DNA from 4 places in the Paenibacillus sp. NPDC101420 genome. Region 2 is predicted to be linked to each of the others. Evidence: predicted binding sites of a transcription regulator. Region 2 holds the regulator's gene; each other region holds the start of a gene.
What was found. Region 2 encodes Rex, which represses fermentation and respiration genes when NADH is low (regulators of the CRP and FNR family bind a similar motif). Its sites were predicted from a motif close to TTGTGAAATATTTCACAA; they were not measured.
Positions count from the first base shown of each region.

Region 1: a site for Rex is predicted at 1,500-1,517, ahead of scfA (six-cysteine ranthipeptide SCIFF). Genes of this name have one in related genera too.
Region 3: a site for Rex is predicted at 1,468-1,485, ahead of adhE (bifunctional acetaldehyde-CoA/alcohol dehydrogenase). Genes of this name have one in related genera too.
Region 4: a site for Rex is predicted at 1,821-1,838, ahead of ACQKMP_RS19270 (flavocytochrome c). Genes of this name have one in related genera too.

Region 1 covers NZ_JBNNSE010000009.1:161,372-164,588, forward strand. Annotated here, with positions in the region: gene scfB (thioether cross-link-forming SCIFF peptide maturase) at 1-1,202, opposite strand, end outside; gene scfA (six-cysteine ranthipeptide SCIFF) at 1,325-1,474, opposite strand; gene ACQKMP_RS27405 (SF0329 family protein) at 1,959-2,528, opposite strand; gene ACQKMP_RS27410 (DUF4855 domain-containing protein) at 2,809-3,217, opposite strand, start outside.
Region 2 covers NZ_JBNNSE010000002.1:515,510-518,726, forward strand. Annotated here, with positions in the region: gene dinG (ATP-dependent DNA helicase DinG) at 1-1,199, shown strand, start outside; gene ACQKMP_RS11160 (redox-sensing transcriptional repressor Rex) at 1,331-1,984, shown strand; gene ACQKMP_RS11165 (amidohydrolase) at 1,971-3,217, shown strand, end outside.
Region 3 covers NZ_JBNNSE010000002.1:256,176-259,392, reverse strand. Annotated here, with positions in the region: gene adhE (bifunctional acetaldehyde-CoA/alcohol dehydrogenase) at 1-1,393, opposite strand, end outside; gene ACQKMP_RS09910 (ABC transporter substrate-binding protein) at 1,793-3,217, opposite strand, start outside.
Region 4 covers NZ_JBNNSE010000004.1:306,178-309,394, reverse strand. Annotated here, with positions in the region: gene ACQKMP_RS19275 (ABC transporter ATP-binding protein) at 1-139, shown strand, start outside; gene ACQKMP_RS19270 (flavocytochrome c) at 254-1,804, opposite strand; gene ACQKMP_RS19265 (RidA family protein) at 2,066-2,455, opposite strand; gene nhaC (Na+/H+ antiporter NhaC) at 2,470-3,217, opposite strand, start outside.

The DNA.
Region 1 (3,217 bases), on a different contig from region 2:
GAGTAGCAGTTGCTCTCTTGGAATTGACATTGCAACCCAGGTTGTGTGATGCCATCCCAGAGGTTTCCCATGCTGTATTCTTCATCCCCGACGAACTGGTGGCAAGGAAAAAGCTCACCCCAGGGGGTGACAGCAAGATATTCGGTTCCTGAACCACAGCCAGTAATTCTCTTCTGGATGCAAGGTCCTTCCGAGAGGTCAAGCATGTAATGATAAAAGGTAAATCCCTTGCCTTGCTCATCACGTCCAATCATTTCCTTGGCGAGAATTTCGTACTGGTTGTAGATCTCCGGCAGGTCCTCCTCGGTAAGTGCATAAGGTTCCTTTGGATCACAGATGACTGGTTCCATCGAGATCTTGTCAAAACCAAGGTCTGCGATATGAAATATATCGTTGGTGAAATCGACATTGTTACGAGTGTAAGTTCCTCGAACATAGTACTCTTGGTCCCCGCGCTTACGAACGAATTCCTTGAACTTCGGAACAATATGATCGTAGCTGCCTTTTCCGTTAACCGTTTGGCGAAGTCGGTCATGAACCTCTTTTCTTCCATCCAGGCTTAATACGACATTGTACATTTCCTGATTTAAAAACTCAGTGACCTCATCGTTCAGCAGCATTCCGTTCGTCGTAAAGGTGAACCGGAACTTTTTTTTGTATTCTTGTTCTTTGCTTCTTGCATAAGCTACGATCTGTTTAACCACTTTCCAAGCCAAGAGCGGTTCTCCACCAAAAAAGTCGATGTCCAGGTTACGATGATGACCCGAATTTTCAAGCAGATAATCGATAGCTTTTTGTCCAACCTCATAGCTCATGATTGCCCTATCTCCGTTGTATTTCCCCTGGCTAGCGAAGCAATAGTCGCATGACAAATTACAGGTATGCGCAACATTGAGGCAGAGTGCCTTGACATAAGTTTTTCGTTTTTTCAAATCGAGCGAGAGGTTCTCATACTCATCTTTTGTAAAGAGCTGTCCATCATTTTTAAGTTCCTCGATATCCGCGATGGTTTCTCGAATGTCGCTCTCGGAAATGCTGGAATCATCTTTATATTTATCCAACAGCGTTGTCACGATTTGGTCGGCAGAAGTTTTCTCATAATCCGCTATAATTTCATATGCTAGGTCATCAACAACATGCACCGAGCCACTATAGGTATCGAGCACGATATTGTATCCGTTTAGTTTATATTGATGAATCATACTTACTAATCAAGCTCCTTTTGCACACAAGTAGAAACGGCTTTGCCATCCTTTAGGGATAGTATCCATTTCTTAAAAATAGCCGCCCATCAGCAGAGCAATGGGCGGTAAAATTCCGAATCTTATCTGTTCATTGCATTTTCACACTTCTGGTTTGCAACGCCGCAGGAAGTTTTACAAGCGGATTGGCAAGATGTCTGGCATGCGCCGCATCCGCCGTGTTTTGCGGTGTCCATCAGTTTGCGGGTGCTCAGTGTTACGATTCTTTTCACGATAAATAACTCCTTCTGTAATTTCTTGTGATCACTTTCACTTAATTTCCATGGAACATCGTAGCAACATCACGTAAGTACGTCTATGATTCCCGTCACCTAGCAGAGCAGAGAGAGCTTGAACATAAGCATCAACGCTAATTTTCGTGCAGTCTTTCATACTTGTGATCGTAGGATGCCGTAGCGGGAACCAGAGTCAGAGCAATGCTAAAAAAGTGACCAAAGAAACAAAAAAGAGACAGCAATGATGCCATCTCTTCAATAACGATTTTTCCTCAAACTTGTCCGTAAAGTCCAATAAATATAAGGATCTCATAACACTGTACCCTTCCTTACCAGTAGAGCGACATTCTCCGATTCCATATGCACTATATGCGAACATCCCTCTCATTATCATGGCTATTGTTATGGTGGGAAGAAGTCGCGTAGAATTAGGGATTTTTGTAGGGAGTGTTTCTTGAATATTCAATGAAGTTATTTATTTTTATAATATACTACGCCTTAGTTCATAAAAATATTGCACACTTGGATGCTTTAACTTCATCTTCTCGCTCATGTTTAAAATTCGCTTTTTTCCAACTCGTCTGTCCACTAAAGCTAGAATATTCAATAAGATATCGTCGCTTTCTAAGCTCTCCTCTATGGAAATAGATAAATACTTAGTAGCTATAACAATAAAATTCGATTTACTTAATGACGTCTGTGCTGACAAAAGCGCCTTTGCAACTTCTGATATTTTTCTGCTTCTTGCAATGACTATTAAACGATCCTCCGGGATGATCCCCTTACTATCTTTTCTAACCGCTTCAATGTCTTCATGGTTGATAGGAATTTGAAGATCTGAATCATTCTTAATCTCCTGCTCCGTCTGATACCATCTAATTGAGCTAGTTCTATCATTCATATTAAGTACGTTCTTTTTATCTACCGAAATATAACAATCCCCTGATTTATCAGGTAAATAACGGTAACTGCTTGCGCGATATTCAACCCTGCCGTATAACGCAGGACAGAGAAAACTCTCCAGTTGTTGCTTCAATTTGCTCCAGGACATGGATCCTCCTATGTTCTATATTATAAATACCTGCTGAGGCAGTCGTTCTATTATACAATACATAATACAATCCCACTAAAACCTGAATAATATCTTGATACTGTACATAGAAACAAGCCGATTAGGTATAGACCCCGTGGTCTGGCACCTAATCGGCTTGTTATGTTACGCCTCAAACGTTTTTACTTCGGTTATTAGTCTTACTCGGACAGATAATTTGATAACCGGTACAGGAAGTTTCAGTGCGGGTCGTATTGCTGCTTGGATGATTATTTCTCCATTACTTATCGTGACCTTTACCCGGGTTTTCTTTTGAGTATTCAAAGGTCACTTTTACAGGCTCGTTCATATAGCCAGTCGATAGATACGCCTCATTGGTTCCCTTTAAATTACCTGTAAGTTTGAATGTGAATTGGAAACTTCCCGCGACTGTACTCTTCGTCTCATCTTCGAGTTGAACCTTGCCTTTCGAATCAAGCACCTTCAACTTCACATTTGTAAGGACGCCATTCATCAGCAATCCATCAATCGTTACTTTTTTCGCTTCCTCGTCAACCTTTACTTGTATGCCCTCAATGCCTTTCACGTCTACAGCGCCCGAGAGGTTATAGACACCAAACTCGTAGATGGAATATCCGTAATCGGTTGCTCTTTTTATGCCTTGTAACTTCATGTATCTTGCCTTGACC
Region 2 (3,217 bases):
CGGAACGCAGCGATGCAGCGGCGGGAGAAGCCGGCCAGTTAGTCATGCGGCTACTTCCTACCCGTAAACCGAAAGATTGGGATGAATTGGTTGCTTTAGAGAATACTATGAATCTGACATTAAGCGAAATTATCCGTAAAGGTGATAAAATGCTTAATGAGATGCGAGATCAAGAAGGACAATCTTCCTCAGATAGCCTAGTTACCGATATTAGCGGCTTATTTAAGGATTTAGCTTCTATACGTGAGCAAGTACGGTTTTTTATGGGATTAAATGATGAGAATGTAGTATATTGGCTGGAGGCGAATGGAAATTATCGCAGTAAATCGCTACAGCTGTATGCCGTTCCTGTTGATGTTAGTAATCAGCTTAAGGAGCTGTTTTTCGACAAGAAGAAAAGTATCGTACTAACTTCGGCGACACTCTCTGTGGATAAATCTTTCCAGTTTATGATTGATAATCTCGGACTTAATGAAGCTGCGGAAGAGGGGCGTCTGATGACATCACTCCTGCCTTCTCCCTTTAAGTATCGGGAGCAGGCGCTGTTAGTTATTCCGCGGGATTTCCCAAGTGTGAAGGGGAGTGTAGGCGATGCCCGATTTGTCGATACACTCGTACAGTCACTAGCAGAAGCAGCTATTACAACACGTGGGCGGATGCTTGTCCTGTTTACTTCTTACAAGATGCTACGCCAGGTTTATGATCCTCTGAAAGAGGCTCTAGCCTCACAAGAGATCACGGTGCTAGGTCAAGGCGTGGAGGGGGGCAGCCGTAGTAAGCTGATCCGCCGTTTTCAGGACAGTGCAGCCTCTGTGCTGTTAGGAACAAGCAGCTTTTGGGAGGGTGTAGATATTCCGGGTGAAGCATTAACATGCTTGGCTATCGTGAGGCTTCCATTTCAACCGCCGAATCACCCCCTAGCGGAAGCGAAGTCTGAGTTATTACAAGCCCAGAAGAAGAATCCGTTCATGAAGTTGTCTGTTCCTCAGGCAGTTATCCGCTTTAAGCAAGGATTTGGAAGACTGGTGCGGACAGCGCAGGATCGGGGTATTGTTATTGTGTATGACACAAGGGTGATCGAATCTCACTATGGGAAGTATTTCCTGTATTCGTTGCCTGGCCCGAAAATGGAGCATATGCTTACGGATCAAATGGTTCCTCGAATAGCGGAGTGGTTGGAGGACGGAGGCGTTTCTTGAAAAGGGCGTCTTCCCTCTAATTAATCACTCTACAATGAAGGGCGGTATAAGAATACCGCTCTTCATTGAGACGAGGTGCAGAAATTTCGATAGGATTTGAACAGAATATCACTTAAATTAGGAGGTAAATTATGAAATCGGATAAAATATCAGAAGCCGTTGTTCGCAGACTTCCTGTGTACTTGCGTTTCCTGAATGATCTCCAGAAACGTGAAATATTAACCGTTTCCTCACAAGAACTAGGACAAAAACTTGATTTGAATCCTGCTCAAATTCGTAAAGATTTAGCTTATTTTGGAGACTTTGGTAGAAAAGGTATCGGGTATGACGTAACTTATCTTATTGAAAAAATCCGTCATATTCTGAAGCTGGATCAACAATTGAATGTGGCTTTAGTAGGTGCCGGTAACCTTGGACATGCATTATCTAATTACAATGCTTATCTGAAAGATACTATGAAGATTACCGCTATATTTGACTCCTATGCACCTAAGGTAGGGCGGAAAATTAACTCTCTTACCGTTCAACCGATGGAGGAGCTTGGTCAGACGGTTCGTGAGCAAGGTATTCGAATTGGGATCATTACTGTGCCTGATTCAGAAGCGCAGAATGTAGCAGATATTCTCATTGAGTCTGGCATTGAGGCGATTTTGAATTTTGCACCAGTGATTCTAAAAACACCATCGAATATCCGGGTTCATGCTGCCGATTTTACAACGGATTTGCAAAGCCTTGCTTATTATTTGAAAGACGGAAAGGAAGAAACCGGAAATGAAGAGCAGTAAAACGATTATTAAGGGCGGGCGTTTTCTTATTCCGGGAACGGATGAGCCGGTTCTGAATGGATATATGACTATTGAAGATGATTTGATCACTTACATAGGAAAAGAAGAGCCTTTAATGGAAGATGATGTACAAGTTGTTGATGGCAGTCGTCTGCTGTTTATGCCAGGTCTGGTAAACACACATGGCCATGCGGCAATGTCATTGCTTCGTGGTTATGGAGATGATTTAGCACTTCAGGTGTGGCTTCAAGAGAAGATGTGGCCGATGGAAGCGAAATTCACTGGAGAAGATGTATACTGGGGAACCTCCTTGTCGGTACTGGAAATGCTAAAAGGTGGTACTACAACCTTCTTGGATATGTATGATCATATGGATCGAGTAGCAGAGGTAGTCGAATTATCAGGCATTCGTTCTGTACTGATGAGAGGCGTAATCGGATTATGCCCAGAGGAAGTACAAAATCACAAGCTTGCGGAAGCGATTTCTTTTGCACGAAATTGGCATGGTAAGGCTGATGGTAGAATTACGACGATGATCTCGCCACACGCCCCATATACTTGCCCACCGGACTTCTTTGTTAAGTTTGTTCAAGCGGCACATGATTTGGATTTACCGATGCATACCCATATGTCCGAGACCAAACGCGAAGTGGAGCAGAATGTGGTGGATTACGGACTTCGGCCTGTAGCGCATTTAGAGAAGCTTGGAATGTTCACACGTCCGTCTATTGTTGCACATGGCGTTCATTTGAATGATGAAGAGATCGAGATACTGGCTCGTCATGATGTAGGCGTGTCTCATAACCCAGGAAGTAATCTGAAACTGGCTAGTGGAGTGGCTCGGGTTACGGATCTTCTAAAGGCTGGTGTGAAGGTATCACTGGGTACAGATGGTGCGGCAAGCAATAATAACCTGGATATGTTTGAAGAGATGCGTCTTGCAGCCCTCATCCATAAAGGTGTAAGTGGTGATCCGACGGCTGTTCCAGCTCCGGAAGCGCTGCGTATAGCTACAGAGTATGGCGCAAAGTCTATCTTTTTAAATGATGTGGGTAGACTCGCTGTTGGCATGAAAGCGGACTTTATCGCGATTGATATAGACCAGCCGCATTTGCTACCACACACAGATCTGTTGTCTCATGCTGTATACTCTGCCAGTGCCAAGGATGTTGAGCATGTATGGGTGAATGGTAAACAGGTTGTAAAACATGGAGAATGTGTAACGCTAGATGA
Region 3 (3,217 bases), 260 kb from region 2:
CTTTAAACCATTGCATATTCACGGTACGACGATTCACCCTTTTCACGTTGATCAAATTGATTGCTGTAACGTTTTGCGACACGGAGTTACGTCCATAAGATCCGCAGCCCAGGGTCAACGAAGGGATATTAGTGTTATAGATATCGCCGATCGCACCATGTGTGGAAGGCGAGTTAACGAGAATACGTCCTGTTTGCAGACGGTTAGAGAACTTCATGATTACTTCTTCGTTGTTGGAGTGGATAGCCGAGCTATGTCCCATACCACCAAATTCAACAATTTGAGCTGCGCGTTCGATACCTTGATCTGCATTCTTAACTTTGTAGCAAGCAAGAACCGGGCTTAATTTTTCAGCGGAAAGTGGATATTTAGTGCCTACACCTTCAAGTTCTGCTACCAGAATCTTTGTGCCGGCAGGGACTTGAATGCCACACATTTCAGCAATTTTCACTGCGGATTGACCTACGATTGCTGGGTTAACCGCACATTTATCTACGTTCATTGCTCCACTAGTCAGTTTGGCAGCTTCTTCTTTATTCACAAAGTAGCAGCCATTAGCAATCATCTTTTTCTTCACTTGATCGAAGATTGGTTCTTCGATAATAACAGCTTGCTCGGAAGCACAGATCATACCATTATCAAATGTTTTAGAAAGAATGATGTCCGTTACGGCTTGATCAATATCCGCGCTCTTTTCAATGAAAGCAGGTACGTTACCAGGGCCTACGCCAAGTGCTGGTTTACCACAGCTATAAGCTGCTTTTACCATTGCAGAACCACCAGTTGCCAAGATAAGAGCAACGTCTGGGTTGTTCATCAATGCGTTTGTCTTGTCCATTGTTGGCATTTCAATCCATTGGATACAGTTCTCAGGAGCGCCAGCTTTCACGGCAGCATCATGAAGAATTTTTGCAGCAGCTGCACTACACTCTTGCGCAGATGGGTGGAAACCGAATATAATAGGGTTCCGTGTCTTAATCGAAATCAACGCTTTAAACATCGTGGTGGATGTAGGGTTGGTTACCGGTGTGATACCCATAACAATTCCGACGGGTTCAGCAATTTTTTGGAAGCTATCATAAGCGTTGTCTTCAATAACGCCTACTGTTTTATCGTATTTAATTCCGTGCCAGATATATTCAGTTGAGAAGATGTTCTTCGTAATTTTGTCTTCGTATACGCCGCGTCCAGTTTCTTCTACGGCCAATTTTGCGAGGTACATATGTTTGTCGAGTCCAGCCAACGCCATTGCATGAACGATTGTGTCAACTTGCTCTTGGTTTAGCGCCATGAACGCCTCATGCGCTTTTTTTGCTTTATCCACTAAATTCTGAATATACTCTTCAGCGGTAACTTGTTTAACTTGGGCGGCGACTTCGTTCTTAACTGCCATCTCCCTCGTCCTCCTGTCAATTTTTAGTTGTTTTTCTCTACACATTTATCTTATCACATGATTTCCACCTTGTATAGTGAAATCTTTCACAAAGTATAAAGTTTTTTTGATTTGTTTTCAAAGCGCTTTCATTCGATCATATTATAGTCTTTTTACCATATTATGTGCTATAAAACCCTTTAAATCTTAGAATTATACTTTAATAAGCAAAATTTCAGCTCCTTTTTATTCCATATATCTAAAATCAGTACACAAAAATGTATCTCTTCATCACAGTCAATTACGATTTCTCTACACTGTAATAATTTCCAAATGATTATCACTATTTCTGAAGATTTATAAATTTATAAATCTTCACAACAAAAAACCGACCCCAAAGGGGCCGGTTTTTGCATTAGACTATTCCGCTTTAATCGTATCAAAGAATTTCTCTTGCACTGTTTTAGCTGCTGCTTCTAACTGGCTCTTGGAATCCGTTCCTTTTTTGGAGAACAGCTCTTGAATAACATTGGACATGGTTGCGTAATAGTCCTGTGTGTTGTATTGAGCTTCAGGTTTACCATCCAAAAGTCCCATAATGTCAGGGCTATATTGGTATACATTTGTGTACTTGTCATAAACCGCTTTGGTCTTCTTACCAAACTCAGAATCAGCTGAGTAGTAGTCTAAGAGCGGCGGGATAAAGTATTTGCCATCGGTTGTACGTTGTTGAAGAATTGCATCCAGTGCTTCCAAACCTTTGTCAGAGAAATAATCAAAAGTAATGTAGCGGAATGCCATTTCTTGTTCATCTGGCGTAGCATTTGGATTAATTACTAGATAGTCACCACCAAGTACCCCTGTGTGTTTTCCGCCTTTTTCCATAGCTGGCATAGGATACGTAAGCACATCCTCAGGTTTCAGTCCACCTTGGTTCAGCGCTTGCTCGATAACGCCATCAGATCCGGCCATTACCATTGCTGTACGACTTTGTTGGAACGCACCTACAGCATCGCCCCAACCAAGTGCCCAGTCCTGAGGAATCGCGTTAGCTTCCCATCTAAGTTTCTTGTAGAAATCCAGTGCTTTAACGCCAGCATCGGAATTAAATGTAGCTATAACCTTACCGCCTTCAATCTTTTGAATCTCTCCGCCAGCTTCAAACAGGAAGTTGGTCCAGTTCCAACCTGATTCGTTCCCCTTACCCATTGGAGCAATACCGGAAATACCTTTTTTGGCATCAGCTACACCTTTAGCCGTATTCAGCATATCATCCCAAGTCCAATCCATAGGTGGAATGGCTACGCCTTTTTCATCCAGCATTTTTTTGTTGATCATAGTGGTTGTTACATAACCTTTTTGTGTTACTCCGAAAACTTTGCCGTCGATAATAAATTGATTTTGAAGCACGGTGTTAATTTGATCTTTAAATTCATATTTGTTCCACAGATCTGTGATGTCAGCAACCCAGCCCTTTTCAACCAGGAATTTAGCTTCTGTAGCAAAAGTATTAAAGAAGGTTGGTGCTTCATTCGCAGCCATTTTAATTCCGATTTCACTTACATTGTACTGCCAGTCGTCTTTAACGATTTCTACGTTCGGATATACCTCTTGGAAACGTTTGATTTTGTCGTCTTCCTGTGCTCTTATTTCAGTCAGGTCAGGTGTTGGATAGTGAATCTTGATCGTCACTTTTCTTTGAGTAATGTCATCCACTGGCGCATCCGTAGCGGTTGCTGTATTATCCGTTACCGCATTTGTTGGCGCAGCAGATGCTTCCCCGCCTTTGTTCCCCGCTGTGTTTCCGTTATTGTTGCCGCTGCAAGCAGATAGCAACGATCCGGC
Region 4 (3,217 bases), on a different contig from region 2:
TGGCTCCATCCTACATACTGTTGATGTGCCATTTCCACGGCCACGCCGCGATGAGATTACGGATTCCCCGGAATTCCTTAAACTCAAACGCCAGCTGTCACAGTGGATGCGAGAAGAACAAGCTAAAAGCGAGAAGTAGCTTTTTGAATAGAGGTCACTCCACTCACTTTAAACGAGAGATTAAACAAAGAACCGCCCGGGCTTCAATTAGCCCAAGCGGTTCTTTTGTTTTAACCAGAATAGCAGTTAAATCTTATTGTGCTTGTACAAACTCAGCAGATTTAACCCCTGCTTGACGGCCGAAAATAATGATTTCTGCTACAGAGTTACCGCCGATCCGGTTTTGACCGTGCAATCCACCTGTAACTTCACCAGCCGCATACAGGCCAGGAATAGCAGCGCCGTCTTTATTTAATACTTCTGTGTTCGTATTGATCTTCACGCCGCCCATGGTGTAATGAATCCCTGGGGCGATCTTAATAGCGTAGTAAGGACCCGCGGACAAATCGTTGTCCATCCCTGTTGTTCTGCCGAATTCAGCATCGTTCTTGTTCTTTACCGCGCTGTTCCAAGTATCAAGTGTCGCTTTTAGCTTATCGGCTGGAACACCGATTTCTTTCGCCAATGCTTCGATGGTATCCGCTTGGATTACGAAGCCCATTTTGTCATATTGTTCAATTGCTTTCACGCGTGATTTGACGCCGGAATCAAAGACAAGCGTTGCCGCTTTTTCAGGAAGTGCATTGATCGCTTCGGTAACTTTATCACGTGTAGTCAATTCGTTTACGAACCGTGTGCCTTCGCTATTTACGAGGATAGAACCTTCGCCGCGTACAGCTTCCCCGATCAGATAAGATTTTTCTTGTTGAACTGTCGGGTGAACCTGGATTTGATCCATATCAACGGTTGTTCCGCCTAGTGCCTCGATCATCTTGATGCCGTCTCCGGTGCTGCCGATCTGGTTAGTCGTAACGTATCCTTCCAGATCAGGTCTGACTTTAGAGATCATATCCATATCGGCACCGAAACCGCCAGTTGTTACAACAACTGCCTTCGCTGTAATGGTTTTTTCATCGGCCTGGTTAAAGAGTACTTTTACTCCGTCAACCTTACCGTCTTTTTGGGTAATTTCCTTCACATCTGCATTCACAAACAATGGAATTTCTTTTTCTTGTACGTTCTTAACCAAACCTTTGACAAGATATTGGCCTACCGCAGAGCCGTCTTCTGGACGATGGGTACGTTTTTCGTTCATACCGCCTGTAATTGTGATATTGTTCAGTCTGATTCCGATCGAATCCAACCAATCGATAGCACTTGCAGAATTGTCCACGAAGAAGCGAAGCATCTCTTTATCGTTCGTGTCATGCCCGCCCTTTAAGGTCTCTTCATAAAACTTATCATTGCTATCTTCAATGCTTTGCTCTTTTTGAAATTTCGTTTGGGAAGCGTTCATTCCTGAGGAGGATTTACTTGTATTCCCACCTGCAACTGGCATTTTTTCTAAAATAACCGGGTTCAAGCCTTTAGCCTTAGCTTCCAGTGCAGCAGACATACCCGCACCACCAGCACCAACAATAACGATATCATAATTATCTTTTAGTTGATCCATTGGTGTGTAGCTAGCCTCTGATGCGCCTGATACGGCTTCAGCTTTATCATTGTTAGCCGTCTCATTGACCTTACTCTTGTTCTCGTTGCCATTACTACTAGCTGTAGTGTTGCTATTACTGTTACCGCAGCCTGCGATCACGAGCATGACAGAGAGAATGAGAATAAGAGCAGCACTTGATGTCTTCTTCATCTTTATAACGCCCCTTTTGTGAATGTTTTCACATTTATGATAACGCAAAGATACTGTTTTGGGAAGTTTTTTATGTAATTAGTTATGGTTACTGTTACATTTTCATGAATATTTTCACTTTAAATTTTCATAAAAATTTTCAATTTCAATTACGAATCTGCTCACAATTAAGAAAGCCACCCTATCCAGGGCGGCTCTCTGACTTATTTTCTAATCAACGTTTTGAAACACAAATTTGGGTAGTATCTACTGTCTGCTCTCTTATGGTATATAAGCTATAACTTCAATTTCTACGAGCCCATCCTTAGGCAGACGTGCTACTTCAACAGCGCTGCGAGCAGGGTATGGCTGAGCAAAAAACCTTCCATAAATCTCATTCACCTTAAGAAAATCATTCATATCCTTTAGGAAAACGGTCGTCTTAATTACCTGGTCCATGCTTGTACCCGCCGCTTCCAGTATGGCTTTGACATTCAGCAACGACCGTTCCGTCTGTTCCTCAACCGTAGCAGGAAAAGTCCCCTTAACCGGGTCTAGTCCGAGTTGTCCTGAAGTATATAGGACATTCCCAAGCTTTACAGCTTGAGAGTAGGGTCCAATTGCACCTGGTGCATCCGTTGTTATTACAGTTTCTTTATGCATATTTGTCATTTTAAAAGACTCCTTTATCCAGCTTGTTCATTAGTGTTACCGTCATATTCCTTTAGCATTTCTGCCTGTTGCTCTGGCGTTAACTTTGCGATACCGAATCCCGTGAAGCCCCATATCGTCGCAAAGATTATTCCTGTCCAACAGAGAACAGCCCAAGGTAAATAATCTAGCGTTGCAACACCCAGCGTACCCGCCATATAAGCACCTGCAGCTGTCCAAGGCAGAATAGGCTCGGTAATCGCCGCTGAATCCTCGATGGTACGTCCCAAGTTCTTCGGATGCAAGCCCCGACGGATATATGCTTCACGCAGCATTTCACCTGGCATTAAGATGGATACCTGACCATTACTTGTAACTCCGATCATCGTAAGACCTGTAACAATTGTTGCTACGATCATTGAACCTGTGGAATGGACGAACTTCAAAAGCTTATTAACAATCAATTCCAAGGACTTCGTCAGAGATATGGTTCCAGCGAACGTGATTGCACAGAAGCAAATGAGAAGTGTACCCATCATGGAGTTCATTCCGCCACGATTTAGAAGACGGGGTACATCTTCAATAACGTTGGCAGAATCAAACCCAGCTACTTGAACCATAGAAATATTAAATCCATTAACAACAGAAGATACGACATCATTCAAAGTAAATCCCTGGAATACAAGTGCGTTAGCCATAGCGAACATAGAAGAAATCAGCATGACCGGTATTGTCGGTTTCTTCGTGATTGAACCATACAAGATGATTAATACGGGTACTATA